3 regions of the Paenibacillus sp. 7541 genome follow, and region 3 is predicted to be linked to each of the others. Evidence: predicted binding sites of a transcription regulator. Region 3 holds the regulator's gene; each other region holds the start of a gene.
The links. Region 3 encodes LexA, which represses DNA repair genes until DNA is damaged. Its sites were predicted from a motif close to CGAACATATGTTCG; they were not measured.
Positions count from the first base shown of each region.

Region 1: the regulator LexA is predicted to act here: its motif matches at 3,475-3,488, upstream of CHH75_RS03950 (YolD-like family protein).
Region 2: the regulator LexA is predicted to act here: its motif matches at 7,081-7,094, upstream of CHH75_RS04590 (YhjD family protein).

Region 1 covers NZ_NQLZ01000005.1:363,852-373,965, forward strand. The annotation lists gene CHH75_RS03920 (helix-turn-helix domain-containing protein) at 1-677, shown strand, start outside; gene CHH75_RS24755 (hypothetical protein) at 736-900, shown strand; gene CHH75_RS25590 (DUF3102 domain-containing protein) at 1,056-1,691, opposite strand; gene CHH75_RS03935 (hypothetical protein) at 1,762-1,944, shown strand; gene CHH75_RS03940 (hypothetical protein) at 1,965-2,525, shown strand; gene CHH75_RS03945 (ATP-dependent DNA ligase) at 2,522-3,397, opposite strand; gene CHH75_RS03950 (YolD-like family protein) at 3,538-3,876, shown strand; gene CHH75_RS03955 (hypothetical protein) at 4,142-4,411, shown strand; gene CHH75_RS03960 (hypothetical protein) at 4,455-4,685, opposite strand; gene CHH75_RS03965 (helix-turn-helix domain-containing protein) at 4,777-5,016, opposite strand; gene CHH75_RS03970 (hypothetical protein) at 5,163-5,477, shown strand; gene CHH75_RS03975 (hypothetical protein) at 5,595-5,906, shown strand; gene CHH75_RS03980 (hypothetical protein) at 6,518-7,021, shown strand; gene CHH75_RS03985 (hypothetical protein) at 7,473-8,492, shown strand; gene CHH75_RS03995 (hypothetical protein) at 8,903-9,358, shown strand; gene CHH75_RS04000 (helix-turn-helix transcriptional regulator) at 9,460-9,684, shown strand; gene CHH75_RS24590 (hypothetical protein) at 9,750-10,114, shown strand, end outside.
Region 2 covers NZ_NQLZ01000005.1:504,728-514,841, forward strand. The annotation lists gene CHH75_RS04555 (DAK2 domain-containing protein) at 1-823, shown strand, start outside; gene CHH75_RS04560 (DegV family protein) at 866-1,726, shown strand; gene recG (ATP-dependent DNA helicase RecG) at 1,741-3,792, shown strand; gene CHH75_RS04570 (stage VI sporulation protein F) at 4,006-4,293, shown strand; gene CHH75_RS04575 (SOS response-associated peptidase) at 4,434-5,138, opposite strand; gene CHH75_RS04580 (NCS2 family permease) at 5,263-6,564, shown strand; gene CHH75_RS04585 (hypothetical protein) at 6,723-6,902, opposite strand; gene CHH75_RS04590 (YhjD family protein) at 7,138-7,521, shown strand; gene CHH75_RS04595 (DNA polymerase IV) at 7,518-8,789, shown strand; gene CHH75_RS04600 (YolD-like family protein) at 8,786-9,130, shown strand; gene cyoE (heme o synthase) at 9,238-10,114, opposite strand, start outside.
Region 3 covers NZ_NQLZ01000022.1:143,427-153,540, forward strand. The annotation lists gene CHH75_RS14225 (1,2-dihydroxy-3-keto-5-methylthiopentene dioxygenase) at 1-379, shown strand, start outside; gene CHH75_RS14230 (FixH family protein) at 503-919, opposite strand; gene CHH75_RS14235 (HAD family hydrolase) at 1,172-1,963, opposite strand; gene CHH75_RS14240 (hypothetical protein) at 2,007-2,528, opposite strand; gene CHH75_RS14245 (DUF896 domain-containing protein) at 2,692-2,898, opposite strand; gene CHH75_RS14250 (LysM peptidoglycan-binding domain-containing protein) at 3,192-3,563, opposite strand; gene lexA (transcriptional repressor LexA) at 3,742-4,368, shown strand; gene glnA (type I glutamate--ammonia ligase) at 4,681-6,009, opposite strand; gene CHH75_RS14265 (MerR family transcriptional regulator) at 6,064-6,474, opposite strand; gene CHH75_RS14270 (methionine gamma-lyase family protein) at 6,557-7,810, opposite strand; gene hflX (GTPase HflX) at 7,909-9,195, opposite strand; gene CHH75_RS14280 (AAA family ATPase) at 9,362-10,114, opposite strand, start outside.

The DNA.
Region 1 (10,114 bases), on a different contig from region 3:
TATCGGACGAGCGCCTCTCCTGGAAAGCGAAGGGCCTTCTCGCGTATCTACTCTCTAAGCCGTCAAACTGGCGCGTATTCACTTCCGATCTGGTTAAGCGGTCAAAGGACGGACGGGACGCGGTGTATTCCGCGATAAAGGAACTCGAATCCTGCGGCTATGTGGAGCGCCGGCAGACACGCGATGAATCGAATCGAATAACCGGCATGGAGACCGTTGTATACGAGCGGCCGGTAATTGACGATCCAGATCCGGATTCCCCGCAAACGGAATTTCCGTACACGGTGGAACCGAAAGCGGAGAATCCGACACAAGTAATTAATGATTTTAATAATAATGACTTTAAGAAAGAAAGTAATAAGAGCGCGGACAACGCTATCCTGCAGGCGCTGGCTAAAGCGTTGCATAAGCTGCCGCTTAACGACACATCTAGCCTTTACGACCACTATTTCGAAGATATTTACGCGATGCTGACGCGTAGATTTAGTGGCCAATTAGAGCCGGAGGTTATTGCATTGGCTGCCGATCGGTATTTCACAAAGGCCGTTGATCTGCGGACTGGAATGCCGAAGCCTAGCGTGTATTCTCCGGTGGGGATTTTTCACGATGCGTATACGGAGGCATTAGCAGAGTGGGCAGCGATTAAATACAAGCGAAATGCGTTCGATAAAAGATAGTGGACTAATCAATTTATGATAAAATAATTAGTGGTTCAGGGTAAGGGGGATCTAACGTGTGAAAAAGGTCTATATAATCCGCGAGAAACAAGAATATAAGTTTGATCCTGACTGGATCGACGATACGCCACCTCTATTATTTGTTGAAGAATGTGAACTGAAAAAATATGAGGATGACTATAATATCATTGACGTCATTGAAGTAGAAACGACGCAAGATTAAGTATAATTGAACGAGGGAGCGATCAGCGGGTAGTCCCCTATCCCCTCCGCAATACATATCGTTATAGAAGCGAATGATAAACGATGAAGTACCCCGCAATCTTTACATACGCAGACGACGGCATCTCCGTAGAGTTTCCGGACCTTCCAGACGCATTAACCTGCGGAGACGACGACACTGAGGCGCTTTACATGGCGATGGATTGCCTTGCGCTGCATCTCTACGGAATGGAGACGGACGGCGACGAGATTCCAGCGCCGACGCACGCTTCGGATATCGTTGTTGGCGCCGATCAAAAGGTGGTTATTATCAACGTACGAAATGCACCAGCGGTTCTCACGTGCAGCCTCCGCCTTCTCACGCGCCTCCCTTTCCGCCTTCAACGCTGCCTTAACCTCGCGCAGCTCCCGAACGGTCATCTCATCGACGGTCTTTTCCGCGCCAGTTGACGGGATAGTATGCGGCTTGGATACGAAGTCGCTACGGTCGATGTCGGATGGTAGCGAGAGCATTTCGAATATCTTTCCGGTCGGTAAATGCGACGACGTCGTCGTTTTTCCGAATTGCTCATACGCTGCCACTAAACGTTGCGCAGTTCGAGGTTCGATTTCGACTTCGCGCAGCCAATCGAGATACTGACCGTGGGCCAAGTCGTTCTCCTTAACGTGCTTAAGTCTGCGTCCGATTTCGAATATAGCCTCGCCTGCGACTCGTTTGTAAGCGTTGATCTCCGCCGTTATCGTTGGGAGATCCGCTGACAATCGCGTATCCTGCGTAACTACTTCGCTCAATGTTATCGCCTCCTTTTTGTTACGGACAGACTTGTCGTAATATGGTAAAATTTCGGTTATAGGAAGATTTATGAAACCGCTAACCGCGAACGTCCATCTATATACCGCGATGCTCGACCGGAGGCATGTTGACGTTTATATTGCGGACGAGCTGGGCGGCAGCGGGCGGATTGAGCGGATTACTGAGAATAGCGTTAAGGTCGGAGATGCGTGGTATTTGCGCGAGAGTTGTACGTTTAAATATGCAGGATAAAACGAATAGGAGATGATGATATGAAGTGCTGTCAATGCGATAAACAAGCCACTGTCGAAATAGCAGAGAACTTATTCTGTAATAACTGTTTCAGCCAACTGCAAAGCGCACTTAATATGCAGCATAATCGAGCGGTCTCATTTATTAACTACCAGTTAGATCAGGTAGAAGCGATCGCAGGAGTTCCCGGACTCTTCCCGAGATATAAGACGCAACCAACCAACGTACATACTGGCGATTACATCTACATTGATAAAAACAGCATCGTCGGAAGTATTAAAAATATGGGCTACATTGACAAAATCGAAATTAGTCTCAATAACAACACTGACGAGAAGCTTGCCAAACTCATGAAACAGTTCACAGAATCGGTCCTTATTTCTGATGAACTAAGCCCTCACGCCAAAGATGAAATCATAGAACAATTATCTTTTATTAGTGATGAGGTCAATAAGCCCAAGCCCGAGCAGAAACAATCAGTTATAAAATCAACCGCTAAAGCTATCAAAGAATCAGTTTCAGGCGTTAACATGCTATACTCACTTTGGGAAAATATACAAAAGATTATTGCGATATTTTAAACAATAAACTCCGTAAACACCGGACTCCGCAGCATCCCTGACCGCGTCCAGTTCCGCATCTTCACACGCGCCCTAATCCGCGGTTCCACGTATACGAAATTGCGGTCCTCACCGGTAATAAGCGGCTTAACAACGTTATAAAACGCCTTTTTATGTGTAGGATTTGCGCCTAGCTCGATAATTCCGGCTGGGCGCATTTTTTCGTTGTCTAGCGTCGGTACAGCCGCAAGCCACCCGAACTCCTCTTTTCGATATCCCGTTATAAATACGTCTGCGTACGACCAATTAATGACCTTTCGCCAATTATCCGATCGTCGCCCCGTTTCATAAACGCTATCCTTCCGCTTGCCGACAACGCCTTCCATGCCGCGACCTTCGATCTGATCGAATAGCGCCTCTCCTGCGCCATCGATAAACGGTACAATACCGAAGCTTGCGGACGGCAACGGGATCTGCGCGAGTATTTCCTTACGCTCCATTAGCGACATCCTGCGCAAGTCCCGCCCGTTATATTGCAGTACGTCAAAAATGACGAACGTGGCCGGTTGAGTAATGGATAATGCCGTAATCTTATCGGCCTTCTTCGCCTGGAATCGCGTCATGACGGCCTCAAAATCCGAGTTGCCGGTCTCTGGATCAACGCATGCGATTTCACCGTCTAAAACGATGTCGTGCGGAAATAAGGCGCCGGTTGAACCGTTAATCTCGGGATACTGGCGTGTACAGTCGTTGTTATGGCGCGTATATAGGCGGACGACTCCATTCTGTTGCGAGTATATCAAGCGGTGGCCGTCGATCTTAGGTTCGAATATAAAACGCGAGTCTGAGAACGGACCAGGCGCGGTTGCAAGTAACATCGGGTCAATAAACATAGTAACGCCTCCTTACCGCATTATAGCGCTAGTTAGCGAGTGAAAGAGGCGGTAAGTTATGTCATTGTATTGAAAGGGGAACATATGTTCCTATATAATTGATGGAGGACAGAGTCAGCTATGATTGGAGGACGATTCGAATGACTACACGTAAAAAGTTAGAGGGTAACGGACTGTGGGAGTCAAGTCGCATGATGTTGCCGGAACACAAGGAGGCAATAATCCGTTATCAACACGAAGAAGGGCGGAGATCGAGACCAACTCTCGATTCTCAGGAGATGGAACTAATTGAGCGTGCACTAGCAGAGTCGTTTTACAAACAGTGCGCAATTACATTAACGATATACGATGAATACGAAGATATTAAATTGAGTGGGATTGTAACATCGCTGAATACTCACAGGCGAGAAATTAAATTTGCAATAAGGACTGAAGATTGGGAATGGATAAAAGTAGATGAAATCATTGCAGTTAGATAATAAACCGTTAACCGCCTCCGTTTTGGTAGGCGTTTTTGGTTCAGCTAAGTCCGCGTATGATAACGATCAATGGGATTTCCGTTGTTGAGGAGAAAATAACGCATTGAAACGCAAAGCAAACGCAGTCTGACGCGAGGTTGACGATGGATTCGCAATAACAAACGAATATAACACGAATTAATAACGAAGTCAATAAAAAATTCGTGATAAAATTACGAAGGTATGATAATATTCAATTCAAGAAAAAATAAGGAGGTATTGAGTATTGTCAGAAAAGAAAAAGAAAAACTCGGAGGAAAATTACGAACCAAGAAAAAAGAGAAAGAAGACTCCTTACGACGAGGAAAACATACCCACTGCTTTTAGGCTTCGAAAACAAAACAAGGCTCCGTTGGAATGGGCTAGCCAAATGAAAAAGAGGAACAAGTCTCGTGTGATAAATGATGCCTTGGAACATTATTTTTTATATTTGTTAGGTGAGGCAGCTATGAAAAAGTACAACGAAGAAGATATGCAAGAAAAAAAGTTAATCTAAACCCAAAATTGCCCCACCGGCGGTGTGCTGGAGGGGCTTTCGTTTATATTCGCTTAAACATCGCAGTATCCCGCGAGTAATGTGTCATGGAGCCGGTCGTAGCGTTCCGGACACGCACGTAATCGGCCGTATACCGATCGATAATTCCGCGTTCGACCTCGACATACTCGCCGGCCGGATCCTCTTCCCAAACGGAGACGAGCGTTTCCGATAGGGCAGCCGCGAAGAAATGGACGTCTTGATAAAGTTGGCGTAAATCGCGTTCCGTACTCATGGTGTAGACGATGACTCGATCGCAAAGAGATAGATTAAAGTAAGCAGTACGAGAATAACAACAATTGCTGCAACGGTTCCTCGTGGGTTTCTCATTGCTTCACATCCTCTATGTACTCCAAAATATCGGAGAGGCTATAGCGGCGACCTGTCATGGATATCAGTGTGTCCAGAATAACACTTAAAGTCTCCAAGTCAATTCGTTTGGTTTTGCCGTCGCACATGTCGTAAATAAGATTGGGTCTGACTTTAGCCTCTCTAGCTAATGCATTCTTCGTAATCCCTGCTTCGCTTAACACGCTCTCAAGTTTTATCACTATTGCCACTGACATTCACCTCTCACCTCCGATTATATCCTTTTGATAAGCAACTTAAAATAATCTATTGACGTTTAACGATAGACGATATATACTACGACTATAAGTTAACGACAGACGTTAATCATAATACGTTAAATTCATGAGGAGGTTTCAAAATAATGACCATTACTTCTACAATCGAAGTCTACCGCGGACCAAACGCACCCTCACTTGAGGTAACTGTCACGCCCGACCTTTATCCGATCGGCTACCGTTACTCCCGCCGCGACGAACGATTTATCCTCGTATGGAAGCCGGAAGGCGGCGCACGCCAGGAAATCGACGTTCATGTTCGGATATTGGCGTCAGTATTACCGAGCACCGCCGCCGGCATCCTCGAAGGGTTCACGGAAGGCTGCGTCATGGTGACGGACGTACAACTTTACAGGCTCGGTTTCTTCACGGGGGTGATTTACAATGCAAGCAACGGTTAACAACGGACTTTCGCGCTCGCATCGCACGGCCACTCGTCGGATAAGCCGCAGAACCCAACGCAATTTGATTCGCGGCCTGGCCTGGTTTATCGCAATGGTGATTCGGGAGGTATTCGCATGATTCTCGATCGCGTGCCGCTGCTACTCGTCTATACGCCGTCTGAATCCGAATGGGTCGAGGCGCAGGTGATACATACTGAGCCGTTGACAGCCGCGTATCATCTTGAAGGATCTATCTGGGTCGCTAGAATCACGCCGCAAGACGACTATTATGTATGGACTACCGATGCCCCTCCGCTTGTCGTATCGCAAGACAAGGGTCCGGACGATATTCCAGGGATCCGCGCCAAACTATTGAGCATGTCCGGTCTTGAGTTTCTCGTTCGTGACGTACTTGATACCGGCGTCGACGTTGAGTTTTCGTTATGATTTCCGCCCTCGATGATGCCTGCCGCGCGAGCGGCTGATAAGCGGAGAGGAGTTCGTGAATGACCCGCCAAGGTTCGAAGTTTCACCGGTTACGGCGCCAAACGTGACCGACGTCCGTAGCGCCAACTGCGGACACCTTTTCGTCTGGCTTGCGGCAACAAGTCGGCGAGTAGTACATCGCGATATGAGAGTTTGCAGGCTCTCCCGGAAAGTTATCGCGGTATCGCTGGTAGCAGGCTGACCGGCGAGGCAATTGCGAGTAGGTGAGATGTCACTTGCTCGCTTTTGTTTATTAATACGAGGGAACATATGTTTTGGTTTCAAAGTTTTTGTCCCGATTTTAAAAATATTTGTCCCTATATCATATGAAAGTGTGCGAAACGTCTCCGACCGGCATTGAAGATAATGTGAGCGGAAAATTTAACGCCAGGGTGTACGGTTTCCGATCGGCACACGTCTTAAACTATATAGGCTCAAAATAAATTTCGCCAAAGTGTGCGAAACAAGTCCGGCAGGGAACATATGTGATGAGGGGCGATAATTTTCCGCGAGACTGTACGGTTTCGCAAAAAGTACCACTAAAAATAAAACGAAAAGGGAGACGATGAACAATGTTCGACATTAACGAAGTAAAGGTGAATATAGCGGAGGCTGCAGAGGGATTTCGGGCAAACTCCGATCTTCAAAATCAATTTCCAAAAGAATTCTTTATTGTGTCTTTATTAAATGGTGCCTTGGAATTTGATACCGCGACAGAGCGTTTAGTGGGTACTTGGCAGTTGATTGAAGAGTCCAATTTAACGACAGCGGGGGTTTTGAGACTAATGGATTATGAACTCGATAATATTGCCTTAGCAATTACTGAACTCGAGAAACTTCAAGCGCCGCATGGTTTTAAAAAACTTCATAGAGATTTTTGTGGCTCTACTACACGTACTATAAATGCCTTCAAGTCACTACAACTGTCAGCAGGCAGTCTAATAATGGGTTCGGATACAGAAAAAGCTGCAGAGAAAATGGAAGAAATATTTCAGGAGATTAGGAGTTCGCTTTCTGAATTTGTCCCCTTGTTGTCCGCGATAATTAGAAAAACATATAGTGTGCAATTGAAATGAGATAAACACGGGGCATCATCCTCGACGCTCTAATTTACACTAAGGAGGCGAACTATTGGACATCATCGATCGGCTATTTGATTTCTACATTATCCAGCACCGTCATTACCTACTCCAATTCCCCGGCGGCCTTTATAGGACGATTCCCGGCGGAGTTAACCCGCTTCGTCGATATCACCTCGAATACCATCTCGAAGGGAAGTCCACGGTCGGCACGTTCGCCGGCCAATACTTCACGAAGTTGATAACGTTTGACGTCGACTTTGAAGACGCACCCCTCGCGAAATGGATCACGTATAAACTCGCCGCAGTATTAGACGCCGCCGGCATTCGCACTTATCTCATCTCATTCAGCGGCAACAAAGGGTACCACCTCGATATCTGTCTCGCGGAAGCGATCGGAGTTAAAGATGCGCGGCTATTCTTCGACTTCATCGTTGCTAGTGCGGACGTGGTCGGAGTCCATGGCGGCAAGGTCGAGTATCGGCCATCCGGCTCGCAAGGCGTCAAATTACCGCTCGGCTACCATCAGAAGACGGGCGCCTATTGCGGATTTTGCACGGTTGAGGACGGCTTACGCGTTATGGGGCCGGAAGAGTCGCACGCCTATTTCCTTGCGGCAGAGAAGACGGAGGCGGCATTAGTACTGGACGCAATTGCAGGAGGCGACGGCCTTTATAGTGAGCGTGACGCGGCCGACATGGAGGAGGCGATCGGACGCCATAGGCCGCTCGAATCGTACGACCAATCGGAGAGTTATACGCTGAGTCGCGCCGCCGATCGGTACAATACCGGATTGACCGGACCTGGCCAACGCCACAAGTCGTTTCTTCTTCTCGCGCGGCTATTCAATCACAACGGAGTAGATAGGGCGGAAGCGCGGGCGGCCATATCGGAATGGTTCGCGTGGCAGGATCCGAAATATTATGACTCGAGTCCGGACTTTTGCGCGAAGGATCTCGCCGAGTGTGTGGATTACGTGTATGACCGGGATCTGACGCTGGCCGCCGAACAGAGAGACATTACGGTGACATTCTCGGAGATAGACGAAATCATGCGCAAGTGTCCGCAGAAGAGTCAGAAGGCGCTGGCGTACGCGATACTCGTTCACTCGAAACGATGGGCGACGGAACCGGGCGGTACGTTTTATATGACCTACGCGCAGATGGCGAGTGCTTCCGGCCTGGGGGAGCGGACAGCAAAGCGGCTGATAGATAGCTTGGCGGCGGCGGGCGTTATCGAGATTAAACGGCGCGACCAACGGAAGAAAGGAACGCATAAGAAGATGCCGAATGTATACCGCGTTCTTCTGCACTGCGACGAGGATAGCGGAGTATATGAAGTGACGGAGGGGGCGGACTTGGCGACCTGCATTAAACACTTCTACGGGCGCGATGAGCTGCGACGAATATTGCCACGGAGACAGTATCAATCGTTTATAGGCGCCACTGGTACTGATAACACCTCATAAACAGTCATTCCAATAACCTAAAGGTATAGAAATAACCATTTAAGTGCCATTTCGTACATCAAAACTTTGGGAGGGTTTAATATGATCCGGAAAGAAGACGCACTAAAAAAGATCCAAAATTTCCTTATTGAGAACAAGGACGTGCCGACGGCCTGGCGATCTGAGTTAGTGAAAGGGCTAACGGAGGAGCTAGAAAGCGAAGGGGTTGTGCCGGCTTTATACTATCTATGGACGATGAAGCATCCAGCACTACTGCGAAAGGGAGCAAAGCAACAGACGATAGGCGAAATCCTTGCGGACTTCATACTTAACATTGACGAGATCGCAGAACGTAAGGCGGAGTATCCCGTTCTCGGTCCGGAAAAGGCACACCGAGACGATAAGCGGAGAGAGAGGCACGTGAATTGCTCTTGCGTTTTGAGCGCGACGACGACTCCGATTATCAGCCGCCAGGCACTGTGTATGAGGACACCTTTGTCGACGGGAATCCGGTAGAGGAGCAACTATTCGGAGAACGCTGCGAAATGTCTGCGGAAGAGTTGACCGATCGACTCGAAACCATCAAGCGAAGCCCGGACGCGTTCATCGGGAAGTACGCCGACGGCACCGCTTGGAACCGCGGGACACTGGACAAACATAGGACGGCCGAAAATGTGGCGGAAGCTATTGCGCGCACTGATATTAGGAGAGTCAGAGTGTGCATGGTTTGCGGCAATGCGTTCTATTCACATAGCGCGCAGCCTGGCCGCGTCAAAGTTTGCGACATCCTGACGCATCTAAAATATATTCCAAGATCTCAATGCCAAGTTACCCGCGACAGGGCACTCGCAATACTCCGAAAGAAGAAGAACAAGAAGTCAGCGTAATCGAACCTTTTTCCAATACTATATAGACGGGTAAACCGTCAATAGGGCATTTTTATTTGCGCTTGAAGTAGCAAAAAGAGAATAAAAGGGAGGTTTGTATCGTGAACGCTGGTACTGTGAAAGCAATCCGATTATCACAAAATATGAGTCAACAGGATTTCGCCGACGCGCTACGTGTTTCGAGGCAGTGTATCACGGCCGTGGAGTGTGGTTATCGTGCAGTTTCCTCGAATCTGCGAATCCGAATCGCTCAGACGTTCGGCACTGGTCCGGATATTGTCGAGGCGATCGAGCGTGCGAAAGAATCCGAAAAATTGGCGCTGTAACATGGCGTCTTTTATTTTTGCTCACATACTTTAGTGATTTAATGCGTTAATAAAGGAGTGTAATAATGAACGACTGTCTAAAACGAATCCAAACGTTAGCCCGCAATCACTGCGCCGCCTTTATCGGTACTGACGGCTGCCGATACGAACCCAACGGACAACCGCGCTGCCAATGGTTCCGCACGGATCCGCAGGCAGTACCGTTTATCGAATCCGGCGACATGCGATGCCTGGAATTTGAACGCTCAGTGCTTCCGATTTATCCTGCGCTAGAATCGCGTTACTTCAACCGCGAAGAGAATACGGCCACATGCGAACGCTGTTCAACGCCGATCGTTAAGACGTCAAACCGGACGAAATACTGCGGAGAGTGTCGCGAGATCAGACGAAAGCAAGGCGCAGCCGATCGGGCAAGACGGCGTTATTGGGC
Region 2 (10,114 bases), on a different contig from region 3:
CGAGATTACCCAAATTCATATTCTGAATATGCGCGAGCAGCATCGCGAGCTGCTCACGACGGGGATGGATATCGCCCCGATGCCGGAGCTGTTTGCCGATATTCCGGCAGAAGCCCGCACGCCTGAAGCTCCGGCGGTTCCGCCGGCAGACGAGATAGCGCCATTTGGATTCATCGCGGTATCGTCAGGTGACGGCATCTCCGAGATTTTCAAAAGCCTCGGCATCGATGTCGTTCTGGCAGGCGGTCAAACGATGAACCCGAGCACGGAAGATTTCGTGAACGCGGTGTCTTCGATTTCAGCGCAGCATGTTTACATTCTTCCGAACAACTCCAACATCGTGCTCGCGGCTCAGCAGGCCAGAGAGCTGCTTGAGGATGAGCGCAGCGTAACGGTCATTCCAAGCAAGACGATTCCGCAGGGAATTGCGGCTGCCTTCGCCTTCCAGGAAGACGAGAGTGCTGATGTGAACACGGAGAACATGCTGGATGCGATTGCGCGGGTGCAGTCAGGCCAGGTGACCTATGCCGTACGCGACACAACCATCGACGATTTGGAGATCAAGGCCGGCCAGTTTATTGGCATTCGGAACTCCAACATTGTAGCGGCAGCGGAGGATCTGCTGTCAGCGAGCAAACAGCTGCTTGGCAAGATGATGGAATCCGGCGATGAAATCGTGACGCTGCTTACAGGGGAAGATGCTTCCGAGGAAGATACCCAGGCGCTCACGGGCTGGTTAGGGGAACAATATCCGGACGCTGAAGTGGAAGTGCACTATGGAGGTCAGCCGATCTATTCGTACCTGTTCTCTGTGGAGTCTTAACCGAATCATTCAATTTGATTGTATGGATTAGGAGGGGTTACGGTGAATAAAACCGTGATTGTAACAGACAGCACCGCAGATATTCCGGCAGACCTGGTGAAGCAATATAACATTCATATTGTGCCGTTAAAAGTGATGTTCGGCGAGTATTCATATTTGGATGGCGTAGATATATCGGCCGGGGAGTTCTATAAGCGGCTTGTGGAATCTCCGCAGCTTCCAACGACTTCCCAGCCGTCTCCTGCTGATTTTGTGCAGGCTTACGAGTCAATTTTCAAGCAATATCCGGAATGCTCCATTCTGTCGATTCATATTTCGTCAGGGCTGAGCGGCACCTATCAATCGGCTAAGCTGGCCACCTCGCTATTAGAGGAGAAAGCGGACCAGATTACGGTATGGGATTCCAAATCGGCTTCCTACGGATTCGGGCTGTTTGCAGCCCATGCAGCCAAGCTGGCAGCCGACGGCAAGCCAGTCGAGGAGATCATAACCGCGATTGAGGAGCTGCGCAGCAAGCGCCGCCTCTACTTCCTGGTTGATACGCTGGAGTATCTCCAGAAGGGCGGACGAATTGGCAAAGCCTCGGCTGTTCTGGGAACGCTGCTGAATATTAAACCGATCCTGTCTATCGATGAGGAAGGCATTATTTTCTCGGTGGAAAAGGTTCGCGGCCGCAAAAAGGCGACAGCTCGCATGGTGGAGCTGTTCCAGCAAGATCTGACAGGTGTGACGAAGGTTCATGTCGCGGTAGGCCATACGGCCGATCGGGGGCTGGTGGAGGATTTCCTGCAGCAGCTGTCCGCAGTGTTTACGGTGGAGGATGTGGTGTACTCCGACATCGGGCCGGTTATCGGCACCCATGTCGGGCCGGGCACGATCGCGGCTTATATATGGCCTGCTTAAGTGAGGTAGATGTTATGAGTTTGGAACTCGATCAAATATCCGTCAGACAGATCAACGGCGTGAGCGCCCTCAAGGAAGGGGAGCTTCACGCCTTTGGCGTCTCTACGGTCAAGGATTTACTCGAATATTATCCGTTTCGTTATGAGGATTATCGGCTTCGCTCCCTGAGCGAGGTGAAGGACGGGGACAAAATTACGATTCAAGCCAAAATCGCCGGCGTACCGGTGCTCCAGCGCTACGGACGCAAGTCTCGTTTAACCTGCAAGATGCTGGCGGAGAGCTGGATGTTTACGGCAACCTGGTTCAACCGTCACTTCTTGAAGGATCAGCTTGCTGCGGGCCGGGAAATTGTGCTGACAGGCAAATGGGATCAGCGCAGAATGCAGCTTACCGTTTCGGAATCGGAGTTCCCGGACAAGGGCGCGTTCCGCAGCGGAACGGTGCAGCCGGTCTATTCGGTCGGAGGCAAGATTACCCAGGCCTGGATGCGGAAGACGATGACCCAGGCGCTGCAGCAGTATGGGGATATGATTCCTGAAATTTTGCCAAAGACGCTGCTGCAAAAATATGATTTTATGCCCCGGAAACAGGCGATTCGCACGATTCATCAGCCGGTGGATACGCGAGAAGGCCAGGAAGGGCGCAGGCGGATGGTGTATGAGGAGCTGTTTCTGTTTCAGCTCAAAATGCAGGCATTCCGCGCCCTGAACCGGAAGCGAATGGACGGCGTGGTCCATACGGCGGACAATGCCACGATCCGGGAGTTTGTTCGCAGCCTGCCGTTTGAGCTGACCGATGCACAGAAGAAGGTGGAGCTGGAGATTTTGCACGATATGCGCTCACCCTACTGCATGAATCGGCTGCTCCAGGGTGATGTCGGCTCCGGCAAAACGGTCGTGGCTGCGATTGCGCTGTTCACGACGGTGCGCTCGGGCTTTCAGGGGGCGCTGATGGTGCCGACAGAGATTTTGGCCGAGCAGCACACTCGCTCGCTCCAGAAGCTGTTCGAGCCCTTCGGGATTACGGTAGGGCTTCTGACGGGAAGCGTCAACGGGAGAAAGCGCAAGGACCTGCTCGCTTCGCTGCAGATGGGCTTGACGGATGTTGTTGTCGGCACGCATGCGCTGATCCAGGAGGATGTGTATTTCCGCCAGCTCGGCCTGGTTGTCACCGACGAGCAGCACCGCTTCGGCGTCAACCAGCGCAGCATATTGCGCCGCAAGGGGTATAACCCGGATGTGCTCACGATGACGGCAACGCCGATTCCGCGCACGCTGGCTATTACCGCTTTTGGCGATATGGATGTGTCTACCTTGTCGGAGCGGCCGAAGGGACGGATTCCGATCACGACCTACTGGGTCAAGCATGAGATGATGGAGCGCGTGCTCGGCTTTATTGCACGAGAGGTGGATCAGGGGCGCCAGGCGTACCTCATTACACCGCTGATTGAAGAATCGGACAAGCTGGATGTTCAAAATGCGATTGACCTGCATGTTCAGATGCAGCAGGCGTTTCCGAAATACCGGGTCGGGCTGCTGCACGGCCGGATGACCCCGGGCGAGAAGGATGAAGTGATGCGGCAGTTCTACAGCAATGAGGTGCAGCTGCTCATTTCCACCACCGTCATTGAGGTAGGTGTTGATGTGCCGAACGCTACGCTGATGGTGATTATGGATGCGGACCGGTTTGGCCTCTCCCAGCTGCACCAGCTTCGGGGCCGGGTTGGCCGGGGCGAGCATGCCTCCTACTGCATCCTGGTAGCGGATCCGAAATCGGAGGTAGGCCAGGAGCGGATGCAGGTTATGACGGAGACCGATGATGGCTTTGAAGTATCGCGGCGTGATCTGGAGCTTCGGGGACCCGGGGATTTCTTCGGCACGAAGCAGAGCGGGCTGCCGGAGTTCAGGCTGGCGGATATGACCGCCGATTTCAAGATCGTCGAGGAATCTCGCGATGATGCCGCAGCGCTGGTGAGCGACAGCGCCTTCTGGACATCGCCCGAGTATGCGCCGTTGCGGAATTACTTGCAGCAGGAGAACATTTTTCAAGGCGATATTATGGATTAGCTCCCGATTGGTGTAAATGATCGAGCGGTGGAAGCGATGGAGTCTGGCTGAAGCTCAGGCTACCCGCGTTTACAGCGTCGCTCGGATTGGCGCTCATTTAACAGCGTAAGGCCCGTTTCGCCCGGACAAGTGACTGAATCTATTAGCACAATGGACAGGCTTTCGTCATATACTCAAAAAGCGACAGCAATTATAACGGGAGGTGCCTGAATATTGAGCTATCAGCAGTACGGCATTAGTCCTCAGCTGGTGGAGCGGATCAAGCTGAAAATGAAAAACCCGGCGGTCAAGGAGAGAATTAAAGGGCTGACTCAACATTTGACGAAATCCGATCTCCAGAACAGTTTAAAGGTGCAGCAGCTGGTGCGGACAGCCAGCGGCATTCTGAATGAAAGGCTTACGGCAACGCAGGAGCAGCAAATCGTTCAGTTCGTGCTTGCCCAGCGGATTGATCCGAAGAATACGTTCCATTTGATCAAGCTGTGGGGCATGTTCCGTTAGAACGATCGAACATCTCATCGCAAGGTAAGCTGGAATTGAAGAAGCCCCTGCGGGAGGGTCTCCTCCACAGCCGGGGCTTCTGCCGTGACGAGATCAGCGAGACGGCGCGGTGTAGACAGAGCTGAGTGCTAGGTGATCGCTCAAGCATCGGCGATCGACTGGATGCATGCTTCGGTATCGTTTCTGACCGAATTGACGGCCGTGCTGACCGGCTCGGCTTGCATCTCGCTGGCGGGATACGGCCGCAGCAGCTCCCGAAGCGCTTGGAGCATGGCCTGCGCATCGCCGGCTGCGGAGGCGTCCTCACGGCGCAGCCACAGCGCTTCATCTTCCTTCCGCAGAATGACCGGCATCCGGTTGTGAATGGGCGCCATCAGCGCATTCGGCTCGGTTGTAATGACGGTGCAGGTGCTGCGCTTCTGACCGTCCGGCGTCACCCATGTATCGTACAGTCCGGCCATGCTGAAGATGCCGCCGTCCCGAAGACGAATGCGGAAGGGCTGCTTGCCATGTTCGTTTTTTTGCCATTCGTAAAATCCGTCGGCAGGGATGAGGCATCTTTTACGATAAAAGGGTATCTTATAAGCAGGCTTGTTCTCAAGCGTCTCGCTGCGAGCGTTGATCATTTTGCCGGCCATGGACGCGTCCTTGGCCCAGGAAGGGACAAGCCCCCACTGCAGCTGCCCGATCCGGCGGCGTGTACCGTCATGAATGATGGCGGTCACCTGCTGGCTGGGCGCAATGTTATAACGGGGTATATGGAACGGGGACACCGAGTCCGGGTCAATCAAGTAGCGCATGAGCAGCTCTTCCCAGGTCACGGTCAATGTATAGCGTCCGCACATCGTTTCTATGGCCTCCTTGGATCGATATCATCGTTTGTGTTAGAGTATACCATGCATGAGTCTGCATGCCCAAGAGGGGTGCAGCGGTTACAGCAACAAGCATTAGAAATGGAGGATATGGTTTGTGTTTGATTTAAAAGCAAGCGGCACCTCGGCCAAGACTGAAGTGGTAGCCGGTACGACGACTTTTTTTACAATGGCTTATATTATGGTGGTGAATCCGCTCATTCTGTCTGAAGCGGGGGTTCCGTTTGAACAGAGCTTCACGGCTACGATTATTGCGACTGTTATCGGGACGCTGCTGATGGGGCTCGTGGCGCGGTATCCGATTGCGGTTGCGCCCGGGATGGGGCTGAATGCGTATTTTACATACTCGGTTGTCCAGGGCCATAACGGGCTTGGATACGTCGAGGCCTTCTCGGCGGTGTTCGTGGCGGGGATTCTGTTCCTGCTGCTCTCGATGACCACGCTTCGGCGCAGGTTGATCGAGATGATCCCCGGAAATCTGAAGCATGCGATTACGGTCGGGATCGGGCTGTTCATCGCCTTTATCGGCCTGCGAATGAGCGGCATCATTACGGCCCATCCGGACAATCTGGTTGCTCTTGGCAATCTCCATGAGCCGACCGTTGTACTGGCGCTGGCAGGTTTGACGGTGACGCTTGTGCTGCTGGCCCGGGATGTGAAGGGGGCGCTGTTCATCGGCATGATTATTACGGGGATCATCGCTTATTTTGCGGACATGCTGTCGTTTACGGGCGGAGTTGTGTCGCTCCCGACGCTGCCTGAGGGGATTCTGGTATGGAATCCGGTCACTTCGATTGCTGACGTGATCTCCCACGGCTTGTATGCCGTCGTCTTCTCTTTCCTGCTCGTGACGCTGTTTGATACGACAGGGACGGTTGTCGGCGTGGCTGAACAGGCCGGGCTGATGAAGGATAATAAGCTGCCGCGCGCCGAGCGGGCGATGTTCTCGGACTCTGTGGCCACGGTGGCTGGCTCGATGGTCGGCACCAGTCCGACTACCGCTTATATTGAATCGGCAGCCGGTGTCGGCGCAGGCGGCCGGACTGGCCTCACAGCGGTCGTGGTGGCGCTGCTGTTCATGGTGGCGGCATTCTTCAGCCCGCTCATCGGCGCTGTTGCCGGATTGTCGGCTATTACGGCGCCATCGCTGATCGTGGTTGGCTGCCTGATGCTGAGCAATGTCCGCCATATCGAATGGAAGGACTTTGATGAGGCGTTCCCGGCTTTTCTCGTCATTCTGACGATGCCGCTCACCTCCAGCATCGCGACCGGCATTGCGCTCGGCTTCATTTCCTACCCGCTGATGAAAATCGTGAAGGGCAAAGGAAAGGCCGTGCATCCGCTGATGTATATTTTTGCAGTGCTGTTTGTACTTCAGCTCGTTTTTGTTCCGCATTGATTCATCTGTACGGTTGATGTTATGGAAAAATCCCCTGGCAGTCCGCATTTCGCGGATGACCCTGCCGGGGGATTTTTTTGTGGATGCATGCATTGGTTAGCGAGGTCGAGATCCGCTTCCACATACCAGCGGTATAGGCTGTGCGTGCTAATGTTTGTTTATCGCTTCTGCTGCAGCAGCGTTTCGATTTTCTGATCAAGCTCCTTCAATTGACGATCATAATGGCGGTAGGTTATGTACCCGATCACAGCTTTGACAGCAAAAAAGAGTACAGCTGCGACAGCGATCAAAAGATAATTGTGGCTTGCGGAATGCAGCCATTGCTCAACTCCATGCATAGGGGGACATTTCCTCCTTCGGTTTCAATCACGAATTTTGGTTGCAGCTTCGCAGTATGCCGCCTGATAAGATCGATAACTATATCCTGTTCCAATCCGGTTATTCTTATGAATCTGGCGCGTATTTCATCGGTCCTCCAGAGCGATCAGCCAATAGGATTATATTTACATTGATAATAAAACGTATGTTCGCATATAATACAAACAAACGTTCTCATTATGAGGTGGGATTGTCATGTTGAGTATAGGTCTCAAACCGGAAGAAACGAGACTGGTGAAGGATTATGCTGTATTGCCGTTATTGCTCGACGTGCTGGAGAATGACGGGGAAACGCTGTGCCGATGCGATGCCAGAACGCCGGAATTGACCCGGATGATGATCGATCAATTGCAGCTTGCGGCGATGGCGGATCTGACGAAGGCGCGCCGGAAGATGCGGGAAAGCGATCTGAAGGTTTACGACAACCGAAGGTCAAGCCTTGGGATTGAGGTTGATTTTGTATGCCGGGGCTATCATCACAAGCTGTCCATGCTGTGGGGGCTGATCGAGGCGGAGATTGAGCAGAGGGCGTATGCTTACCTCGGGCTTAAGCCGGAAGACAAGGGGTGTCTGATGTGAAGGCATCGAAACGGGTGATCATGCTGGCCGATTGCCAGTCTTTCTATGCAAGCGTGGAGAAGGCGGAGCATCCGGAATATCAAGACCGGCCGCTGGTCGTTGCCGGCGATCCGGAGCGACGCTCGGGCATTGTCCTTGCAGCGTGTCCGAAGGCCAAGGAGAAGGGGGTAAAAACGGCAGAAAGGCTAGGGGAGGCCATGGCGAAGTGTCCGGAGCTGGTTGTCATCAAACCCCGGATGCAGCGGTACATTGACGTCTCCATGAAGATTACGGATATCTACAAGTCCTTCACCGATTTGGTGGAGCCTTACAGCATTGATGAGCAATTTCTCGATGTGACCGGCAGCTTGCATCTGTACGGCTGTACACCGGAGGAACTGGCCCGCATGATTCAGAATTACGTCCAGGAAGCGACAGGGGTGTACACCCGTTTCGGCATTGCCGACTCGAAGATTCTGGCGAAGATGGCCTGTGACAACTATGGCAAAAAATCGCCGTCAGGGATCTATACCTTGTCCAAAGATCATCTGGACGGGACGCTGTGGAAGCTGCCGGTCAGCGACATGTTTATGGCCGGCAGCCGGATGACCCGGCATTTCATGGCGATGGGGCTGCCTACGATCGGCAGTGTGGCGAGGACGCCTCTGGCCAAGCTGAAGCAGATGATGCGCCGGAAGTTTGGCAGGAACTCGGATATTCAGGCTGAGCTCTACTGGCGAATCGCCAACGGCATCGATGACAGCCCCGTGCGTCCGGGGACGCATCAGGTGGATCCGAAGTCGGTGGGGCATATGATGACGCTACCCCGCGATTACGGCAGGCTGGAAGAGATCAAGGTGGTGCTCTTGGAACTGACGGAGCTGGTATGCCAGCGGTGCCGCGGGCTTGGATTCATGGGGCATGTCGTTTCCGTCCACTGCACGGGTGCCGATTTCGACCGGCCTTCGGGATTCTCAAGACAGATGAAGATGGATGATCCTTCCAACGTCACCAATCAGGTGTACCGCTGGGCGTGCAGGCTGCTGGAGAAGCATTGGGACGGCCTGCCGGTCCGGCAGGTGGGCATCAGCCTGTCGCAGCTGACCCCGGACCAAGAGTATCAATTATCGCTGTTTGATATGGACCGGGAGAAATGGATGGCGCTTGAGCGCACGACCGATGCGCTGAAACGGAAATACGGGGATGCCATCATTATTCGGGCTGTTTCTATGACAGAGGCAGGCCAGGCACTGGATCGCTCAACGAAGATAGGAGGTCATTACAGATGACAACACGAAAAAAACTGGAAGGCAACGGGCTGTGGGAATCGAGCCGGATGATGCTGCCGGAGCATAAGGAGTCCATTATTCGCCGTCAGCTGGAAGAGGGGAGAAAGGTTAAGCCGATGCTGGACGCACAGGAGATGGAGCTGATTGAACATGCGCTGGCGGAATCTTTTTACGATCACCGGACGATTACGCTGCGGCTGTACGATGAATACGAAGAGGTGGAGCGGACCGGCGTGGTTACGATCGTCCTGACCCACCGGCGGGAGATCAAGCTGACGACTGGACCCGGGGAGTGGGAATGGATCAGGATTGACGATATCCTGTCGGCCGGCGTTTCCTGATACAGGAGCGTTGCCGGTATTGCGCCGATTCGTCGCCTCTTTGTCATGCAGTTCAACGATGATCTGCAAAACAGGGCTGCCCGCAAAGGACAGCCCTGTTGAAAGAGTTATAAAATTTGAGCGACAACGGAAAAGATAATAACGACCAGAAACAGCAGCGTGAGGTGATTGAGGGAGAAGATGAACATCTTCTTCGCCCACGAGGCCGGATCTGTCTCGCGGTAGCTCGCCAGGCTAAGGATGAGCCAGCCCAGGCTCATCAGCACGGCCAGCGCTGCAATATACGGGTTCAGCGACCAGAACAGGAGGCTGGACAGTACGAGCAGCACAAGATAGACGTTGGTGCGGTGATACGTTCTGCGGATTCCTCTGATGACCGGATACATCGGAACGCCGGCAGCCTTGTATTCATCCAGTCTGCGGATGGCGATGGCATAGAAATGGGGCATCTGCCACAGCAGCATCATGATGACGATCGCCCATATTTCCATGCGGAGCATGTCGCTGGATATCGCGGCCCAGCCGATCAGAGGCGGCACGGCGCCGGAGATGCTTCCGACTTCGGTGTTGTACACCGTCGTCCGCTTCGTCCACATCGTGTAAGGCACCACGTAGAAGAACAGTCCGAGAAATCCGAACAGGGCCGCCAGCGGTGAAGCGGCGTACAGGACGATGAAGCCTGACAGGCTCATCAGAATCCCGATGGTCAGTCCAATCGGCGTGTCCACCTGTCCGGTGACGGTCGGCCGGTTCTTGGTGCGTTCCATAATCGCGTCGATATCCCGGTCATATAGGTTGTTAAACGCGCCTGCCGAACCGATCACAAGGGACGATCCGAGCAAAGCCAGGCATATCTTCGTTATATTGTCCATGAACGAGGTGTCAAACACGTACAGTGCCATACACAGCCCCGCAAACATGGCAATGAGGTTGGACTTGATAATTCCGGTTTTAATGGTATCAAAAAAAACTTTGGTCAGAGAG
Region 3 (10,114 bases):
GAACCGCATCTTAAGCATCTATGATGAAGAGATTAAAGATCTGGCTGCACGCCGCGGCTATAAAATTTGGGACGTTATCACATTGTCTGAATCCACACCGAACTTGGAAGAGCTGCTCAAGAAATTTGAGGAGATCCATACGCACTCCGAGGATGAAATCCGCGCGATCGTTGGTGGCAAAGGGATTTTCATCATTAAAGGCTCGGACGAGGTCGGCTACTTCAACGTCGAGCTTGAGCCTGGCGATGTCATTTCCGTTCCGGAGAACACACCGCACTTTTTCACATTGATGGACAACAAGAAGATCATTGCCGTTCGTCTCTTCATTGAAAAAGACGGCTGGGTAGCTACACCTGTAGCAGATCCACAGTTCAAATAAGTCGACATTCGGCTTCACTTCACCCTGTGTCCATGAATACGGGCATATGGAACAGAAGCGTTCGCAACGAGAAAGGCAGTGCCGCCCCACCGATTCACGAAGGGTTCAGGCACTGCCTTTTGTCTATTCATCGGATGTCAATACGGTTAGCTCCTTGAGCGGCATCGAATGCTGGCCTCTGGCTGTTACATGCGAAATCACACGGTATGTACCGGGACGATCAAATGATTTGTCCATCTGGTACACCCCGTCTCCCGCATGCTGTACAGGTACGGTGACCTGCAGGCCGCCGCCCTGCATCGCAAACTCGAACTCTACCTTGTCCGCATCTTCAACCGGAGCTCCGCCATGCGTAACCTTGGCCTGAATTGCCACTGTCTCGCCGACCTGGATTGTATCCGGACTTAGGGTAAGATCAACGAGAATCGGCTCCAGCATCATCTCGTCATCGACGCCTTTGGCATCGCCATCACTGCAAGCCGAAAGCGCGACTGCCATCAACACCATCGCAGCAAATAAAGCCATCTTCTTCCTCGACATACACGTCCACCTCGTTATATCATCCGCCAAATCGTCGCCGACACCCCATGCCGACATCTTAGCGCTAATTTTACTTCGTTCTCCTTATTATATTGTAATCTCCTTTTTTTTCTATCTCATTCCCCTTACAATTGTGTGACGAACATCACAGAGCTATATAAAAAAGCCCGTAAAGCAGCTTTACAGCCGCTCCACGAGCTTCCCTATTTCCATTTCGGTGTTTCATCATATCCCCGAGCCATCCATGCTATTCTATACTTCGGACAGAATCGCATACAGCTCGGTCAAATGTTTGATTTCATAATCAGGGGTAATCTCCGGGTCATGAGGGCGGCCGGTTCGATTGATCCAGACCGTAGTCATTCCCGCTGCGTTCCCGCCTTTAATGTCGGTAGTCAGCTTGTCCCCGACCATCACAGCATCCTGGGGCTCAATCCCGAGCAGCCCTAAAGCGTGAGTGAAGATGGAAACATCCGGCTTCCCTTTGCCGAAGCTGCCCGAAATGACAATGTGATCAAAATAAGGGGAAAGCTCCGGCACGCCATCCAGCTTCTCTTGCTGCAAGTCCGGACTGCCGTTGGTCAACAGCAGCAGCTTCACTTTGCCTTGCAAATATTTCAGCACTTCATAGGTCTCCTCATATACATAAGGGCGTGCTCTGCGCTCAGCGCCGAACTGGTCCGCCAAGGAAGCTGCCAATGTCTCGTCATCGATCCCGCAGCGCAGCAGCCCCCTGCGCCAGGACTCTTTCCGGTAGACCGGCGCCAATTGCTGAAGCTGCCGAAACTCCGGCTGTTCGCCAGCGGTGAAATTTGCCCACAGACCTTCAAACGGATTAATGCCGATCATTTTGGTAAATGCATAGGTATCGTATGACTCATATAACGCTCTGGCCTCTTCACGGACCGAAGCCAACAGTTCCGATGCATTCACACCGGTATGCTCGGCCGCTGTCCGGCAGGTCGCCTCAAACGCCTCTTCCACACTGCGCTCATCCCACAACAACGTATCGTCCAGATCAAACACTACCGCCAGTTTCCCCATTATCTCTCCCCCTCATTAACACCCTAGTAGCCTGTAACGGATATCAGCTGCGTTCAACCGGAATATGATGTACCTTGGCAAACTCCTCAAGTCTTTCGCCCATCGCCTTCGTATCATATCGGTTAATCAAGCGAGAAAACACCCAGTTGCCGCCGCGTCCCTTGCCTTGAATAACCACGGAACCGTCAGCAATCAGAATTTTCTCAATTTCCGAGACGTTTAGACGACGCTCACGGTTGAATTTAAAGGTGGAAACTGCCGCTTTCTCAACCTTGAGATACGGCTTGCGCAGAAAGATCATAACAGCAAGCAGTATATACAAGCTGACGCCAACCCAGTTGAGCACGCTGTTGCTTTGGCCCTCTTCCGTTGTAAAAGTGCCGAGCAACGCATACAATGCGGCTAATGCCAGCAAGATGATCGGAAGCACATACTTGCGTCCTCTGAAAATATCCGCTGATCCTGCCGTACCCGAGCCTTGATAACCTGACAGCCCCTGCTTTTTCCGCTGCTTGTTAAGCTGCGCCATATTTTTGTTCACTTTTCTTTCCCACGACCGTGACATACATGACCTCCCAAAAATAATGTCCAATGTTAAGCGATGATCATTCTTCAGGATTGTGACTGCCTCCTGAACAGGCATCTTCCATATAATAAAGAACCTAACCATCTCAAGACGCCACCGCTATGAATATCGGGACCGGGATGAATCAGGCTGTATATAACATTTAATGCTTCAATCTAGGGCCACCTTTTTGGTCGTTGTCATCTACCCACTCGATGGACTCCAGCTGTTGCCTGAAGTTTTTGCGAATATTGTTAAGATAAATTTCCCGAAGCTCTGCTCTTTCCTTCAGCTCTTCTTCGGTCAAGCCCTCGTTTTTTTGTTTACGGGCTAAAACATTAATGCGTTCAACCAATGTATCGATATCCATAACTTCTCCTCCATTCCCAATATCATTATAACTTAAACATGACGAATAGAGCTTGTCAAGGCGCGCAGCCCGAACAAGCTCTGGAACAACATCATGGAGGAAAAGACGTGATGTCCGGTACAATATAGAAACCGCTCTGTATCAGCATATAATCATAAATTAAAGCATCATAAAAGGAATGACGCTTTAATTGAGCGATCAGCGTGTACTGATGAATCGCCCCGTCTCGATCACAACAAGGATATCATCTCTCTAATCGACAAGGAGCAACCAAATAAAACAGGTCACGAGCCTTACCATACAGGCAGCTTCAACACTTCCCCTGCTTGAATCTCCGTTCCCTTCAGCCCATTGTAACGCCGTATATGTTCAAGATACACTCGTGTATCTGTATTCTTCGGTTTCTGACTAGAAGCGATGCTCCACAGTGAGTCTCCAGGTTGGACAATAAACTCGACCGCTTGAACCGGCTTGTCCGCGCCGCCCGCAAACACCGTATAAGCGCCTGTCCATCCCGATACAATAATAAGAAGAAGCAAAACGATCTTGATCGCCGGAATCGTCGACATATGCTGTCTTGCGCGCTTCATCCATCTCTCTGCTACGCTCTCCTGCTGTGCAGGAACCGTATCATAAATGCTCCGGTATGTACTGTATCTCAACATGAAAACATCATCTCCCCAAACAGGTGTTCTCTTATGCTCTTAATATAACACGAACACCTGTTTGATTCAATAGGTTCAAGGAACATTTGTTCTATTATTTTTTTAGAACTTATGTTTGTACGAACGGAGGTTCTATGTTATAATTTTACCAAACGTTACTAAGTGGGGTTGATACGGCATGTCGAAAATATCCAGCCGCCAACTGGCGATACTAGAGTTTATCCGCAATGAGGTTCGCAGCAAAGGTTACCCTCCATCCGTCCGGGAAATCGGGGAAGCTGTCGGACTGGCTTCCAGTTCTACCGTTCACGGGCATCTGGACCGCCTGGAGAAGAAGGGCTTAATCCGCCGTGACCCGACGAAACCAAGAGCAATCGAGCTGCTGGGGCAAGAGGAATCCGAGACCAGCCATATGTTCACCCATACGATCGCCAGAGTTCCTGTTGTCGGGAAAGTAACCGCAGGTGTGCCGATCACGGCTACCGAGAACATTGAAGACTACTTCCCTCTCCCTCAGCATTATGTAGGTGATGATAAAGTGTTCATGCTGTCGGTTGTCGGGGACAGTATGATTGATGCAGGTATCTATAATGGTGACTATGTCATCGTCCGGCAGCAACAGACCGCTGATAACGGAGACATCGTCGTAGCGATGACCGAGGACGATGAAGCGACTGTTAAGACCTTCTACAAAGAAAAGGATCACATTCGCCTCCAACCGGAGAATCCAACCTATGAGCCGCTGCGCTTGAATCATGTTACCATTCTTGGCAAGGTCATTGGACTGTTCAGAGACGTACACTAATTTAATCGAAAGCCACTGAACATGAAATCGAGGCTGCTTCCCGCTAACCTGCGGGGAACAGCCTCGTTTTTTTGTACTGCTAAATAAAATTGTCCATAGTCAAGCCCCGGCGTCCATTTCCCACGTTTCTTCCTTCATAACTTATCGTCCCTTCCTCTAGCATGCTTGTTTGGTTAGGAATTGGCCGGCCCTTGCCCCGTTTCAGCGACGACCCATCGGGTACTGTCCGGCTCGCCAACCATTTGCTAATCCGTGTAGCCATACAAAAACCCCTTGCACCACCGGCGCAAGGGGTTTGGGCACATGTTGAAATTAATACATCGTAATGTACTGATCGCGTTCCCATTGATGTACTTGGGTACGGTACATATCCCATTCAATCTCTTTCAGCTCATAGAAGTAAGCCAGTGCGTGATCGCCCAGCGCTTCAGAAATCACTTCGCTGCGGATCAGCTCGCTCAGCGCTTCCTTCAGGCTTGCAGGCAAGCTAGGGATGCCTTCTTCAATGCGCTCTTCTTCGGTCATCACATAGATGTTCCGGTCGATCGGAGCCGGAAGCGACAGCTCGCGCTTAATGCCGTCCAGTCCAGCTCTCAGCATAACAGCCAAAGCCAGGTAAGGGTTCGCAGCCGGATCTGGGTTGCGCACCTCAATCCGAGTGCTCAGGCCACGGGATGCCGGAATCCGGATCATCGGACTGCGGTTACTCGCGGACCAGGCAACGTAGCAAGGCGCTTCATATCCAGGAACCAGACGCTTGTAAGAGTTGACCGTCGGGTTCGTGATCGCTGCAAAAGCACGCGCATGCTTCAGAATTCCCGCCATGTAATAACGCGCTGTTGCACTCAGGCCGAGCGGATCATTCTCATCGACAAAGGCGTTCTGGTCGCCTTTAAATAGAGACAAGTTGCAGTGCATGCCCGATCCGTTCATTCCGAACAGCGGTTTAGGCATGAACGTTGCAATCAGACCATGCTTGCGAGCAATCGTCTTAACAACGAGTTTGAATGTTTGAATCTGGTCTGCCGCTTTGATGGCATCCGCATATTTAAAGTCAATTTCGTGTTGGCCAGGAGCTACCTCATGGTGGGACGCCTCGATCTCAAAGCCCATCTCTTCCAGTGTCAGCACGATATCGCGACGGCAGTTCTCGCCAAGGTCCGTAGGAGCCAGGTCGAAGTATCCGCCTTGGTCATTCAACTCGGTGGTCGGATTACCCTTCTCGTCGGTCTTGAACAGGAAGAATTCCGGTTCCGGTCCCACGTTCATCGAAGTGAAACCCATCTCCTCCGCTTCCTTCAGGCATCTCTTCAGAATTCCGCGAGGATCGCCTGCAAACGGCGTTCCGTCCGGCATGTACACGTCACAGATCAGACGCGCTACACGAACTTCCGACACCCAAGGGAAGATCATCCATGTATCCAGGTCCGGATACAGGTACATATCCGATTCCTCGATCCGCACGTAGCCTTCGATGGACGAACCGTCAAACATCATTTTATTGTCAAGCGCTTTAGGCAGCTGGCTAATCGGAATCTCAACGTTCTTGATCGTTCCCAGCAAATCGGTAAATTGCAAACGGATAAACCGAACATTTTCCTCTTTGGCAATGCGCAAAATGTCCTCTTTAGTGTAGCTCACTGTATCCTCTCCCTTATAAAAATGACAATTTTACTACCCATAAGCATCGAATCCTTATTTATTAAAGAACCGGGATAGCTCACCTTGAATCAACGAAACCTGACCCGGCCGCTTGCCTGTAACCAATTCCTGCTTGAGCAAACGGCGTAGCTGGGACTCCGACATCTCACGGCGTTTATTCTCAGTATCTGCCGTAATGACCGTAGCCTCCTCCGACTCTTTCGTTACAGGATTCATCACCTGCTTGATCCCGGCGATATTGACACCCTTCTCGATTAAAGCCTTAATCTCCAGCAGGCGCTCAACATCATTAAAGGAAAACAGGCGTTGGTTGCCCGAAGTACGGGCAGGGACAATCAAGTTGTGCTGTTCATAATAACGAATTTGTCTGGCGGATAGATCCGTTAGCTTCATTACGATGCCGATTGGAAATAGCGCCATATTCCTGCGAATCTCATCACCCATATCTCATCAACCTTCCAAGTGGTCTATTCTGATCTTATTGTACATTTCCTAATCAGACACGTCAACCACATGTAAGCTTAACTCACAGAAGTTTATAATCTTTCATACTCTGAAGTGCCATAAGTACCCCATATTTAACATGGGAATACGTTAAACCTCCCTGCATATAGCCGATATACGGAGCTCTGATCGGGGCATCGGCAGACAGCTCGAGGCTTCCGCCCTGAATGAATGTTCCAGCTGCCATAATAACCGGATGCTCGTAACCCGGCATATCCCATGGTTCCGGAACGACATGACTGTCGACCGCAGCCGCCTTCTGAATGCCCTGGACAAATGAGATCAGCTGATCTGCACTGGCAAATGAGACAGCTTGAATCAGATCCGTCCGCGATTCCTGCCAGCTTGGCTTCGTCTGAAATCCCACCTCCTCAAACATCGCCGCAGCAAAAATACTTCCTTTAATAGCTTGTCCAACCGTGGACGGTGCCATAAACAACCCCTGATAGATGCCTCGGGTCGTCCCGAGCATCGCTCCAACCTCGCGCCCGATACCCGGCGCTGTCAGACGATAGGCCGCCTGATCCACATAACGCGCCTTGCCGCAAATATAACCGCCGGTCTCGGCCAGCCCGCCCCCCGGATTTTTAATAAGCGAGCCCGCCATCAGGTCAACACCGACTTGGGTAGGCTCCAATTCCTCGGTAAACTCCCCATAGCAATTGTCCACAAACACGATCAGATCGGAACGGATCGCCCGAATACGCTCTACCATTTCGCCGATCTGTTGAACGGTAAAGGAAGCCCGCCAGTCATATCCGCGAGAACGCTGAATCCCGATCACCTTCGTAGCCGGGCTGACCGCTGCCTCAACAGCCTCCCAATCCACTTCTCCATCCGCTGTTAGCGCAACTTCGCCATAACCGATGCCAAAGTCACGCAGCGATCCCGTTCCATCTCCAGGTTGTCCGATCACCTTGTGCAGGGTGTCGTAAGGACGCCCCGTAATGTAGATCAGCTCATCGCCGGGCCTTAGCACCCCGAACAGCGCGGTGGATATCGTATGCGTTCCCGACGCAAAATGAGGACGCACCAGAGCCGATTCGGCCCCGAATACGTCCGCGTATACTTCATCCAGCACTTCGCGGCCACGGTCATTATAAGCATAACCCGTGGAACCGGAAAAATGAAAATCGCTGACCTGACGGCGCTGAAACGCCTCGATCACCTTCCATTGATTCGTATCTACGATGTGATCGATCTCCCGCACTTTCCCGGCGATCTTCTCTTCTACAGTGCGGCCCAGTTGCAATAATTCCTCCGAAAATGTTGCCATAACCAGCTGTTCTCTCCCCCGTCAGCACGTGAAATAATAATGAATGCCGCCCTGCTCCTAAGCTTCCGCCAGCAGGGCGGCTTGATGCTTACAATCCCTTACTTCTCGATAAAATCTTCAAGCAGATAACCGGTTTTCTCGTAATCCGCTGTATTGATCCGCACTTCATAGATCAGGTCATTCTCGTCGAATGACTGTTCCAGCACGTCCCCGACACGATAGACGACAGCATGCAGGTCACCGCGGTCAGCCGGAATCCGGAACCTGACATTGCCTCCGGACAGCCGGTCCTGAATCACTTCCCGGACCGTATTCAGATCGGCTTCATCATAAGCGCTAATCTTCAAGTATCCATCCCCCGATGGCAACATCTCCAGTTGTTCAGGTTGGCACGCATCCTTTTTGTTAAACAGAACGATCTGCGGCTTCTCGGCCGCGCCAAGATCCTCCAGAATCGACTGCACAACGTCCATTTGAGATTCCCGCATCGTCGAGGATGCATCCACCACATGCAGAATCAGATCCGCTTCATTAGCCTCCTCCAGCGTCGCCCGAAAAGCTGCGATCAGGTCATGCGGCAGATTTTGAATGAAACCGACGGTATCGGTCAGCACAACTTCTTTGCCGCTCGGCAGCTCAAGCACTCTCGATGTCGGATCCAGCGTCGCAAACAGCTGATTCTCCACATAAACGTCCGATGCGGTTAAGCGGTTGAGCAGAGTAGACTTGCCTGCATTCGTGTAACCGACGAGCGCGACCTGAATCGCACCGCTCTTTTTCCGGCGCTCCCGGTGCAGCTTGCGATGGCGCGTCACCTCGTCAAGCTGACCCTTCAAATCGCTGATCCGGTCCCGGATATGCCGGCGATCGGTCTCCAGCTTGCTCTCACCAGGTCCCCGCGTCCCGATGCCTCCACCGAGACGTGATAGATTCTTCCCGTGACCTGACAGTCTTGGAAGCAAATAGGTGAGCTGTGCCAGCTCGACCTGGATAATCCCTTCCCGTGTTTTGGCCCGCTGTGCGAAAATATCCAAAATCAACTGCGTGCGGTCGATTATCTTCACATCAAGCGCTTCCTCCAGGTTGCGGACCTGGGCGCCGGAGAGCTCCTGATCAAAGATCGCCGTGGATGCGCCCAGGCCGTCGATCGCCATGCGCAGCTCTTCCACTTTGCCTTTACCGATAAACCATTTGGAATCCGGGGTCTCCCGGTTTTGAGTAATCACATCAAGCACTTCCACGCCTGCCGTCTCGGCAAGCTGCACAAGCTCCTGAAGAGACTCCTCGGGATCAATGCCCGAACGCTTCACACTATCGGTCACCAAACTGACCAGAATTGCTTTATCCTCAAGCGCTGATACGGTGTCATGTGTCTTGTTTGCCATGTATCCTGCTCCTTTTTGCCTGTAAAGTCTCTTGTAACATACCAAACCGCGGGCGCGGTTATGAATCAGCTCTCTTCTCCCTTGCAAGCTTGCAAGAGAGCCGTTGTTGCACAGAGCGGCACGCGGTATGGCGGTAAGTTTATTATCAACGCTGAATGGTCATAAATCATGGTATTTTTCCGTTAAACCTGAAGTCTTCCGGCCTGAGTGTCATCAGTTCCAGCTTCCCCGGATTCCCGGTCACGTACTGATTCAGCAAGCGCACCGATTGATTTCGGATGGATTTCTCGATTAGATTGCGGACGTAGCGGGCATTGCTGAACGAATGACTCCCGTTCTCCCGTTCATTCTGCAAATGTTCTTTCAGCTTGACGAGCGACTGCGGCATCAGAATATAATCCCGCTCCTTCGCCATCAGTTCTGAAATTTGAATCAGCTGGTCCAGATTGTAATCCGGAAAATCCATCTGAATCGGAAACCTCGAATGAAGCCCGGGGTTCGTGCTCATAAAAAAATCAATCTCTTCACTATACCCCGCCAAAATCAAAATAAATTGATTCTTATGGTCCTCCATCGCCTTTACAAGCGTGTCAATCGCTTCCTTGCCAAAATCTTTCTCCCCGCCTCTTGCCAGGCTGTAAGCCTCATCAATAAACAGGATTCCCCCCAGCGCCTTTTTTACCAACTCCCTTGTTTTTTGCGCTGTATGCCCGATATATTCGCCGACCAGATCGGCTCGTTCCACCTCGACCAGATGGCCCTTGCTGAGCACGCCCATCTTCTGAAACAGTTTGGCAACGATGCGCGCCACCGTTGTTTTGCCCGTGCCGGGATTCCCCTTGAAAATCATATGGAATACATGTCCGTCGCTGATGAGCCCGGCATCTGAGCGCATGCGGGCAATCTGAAGCAAAGCGTA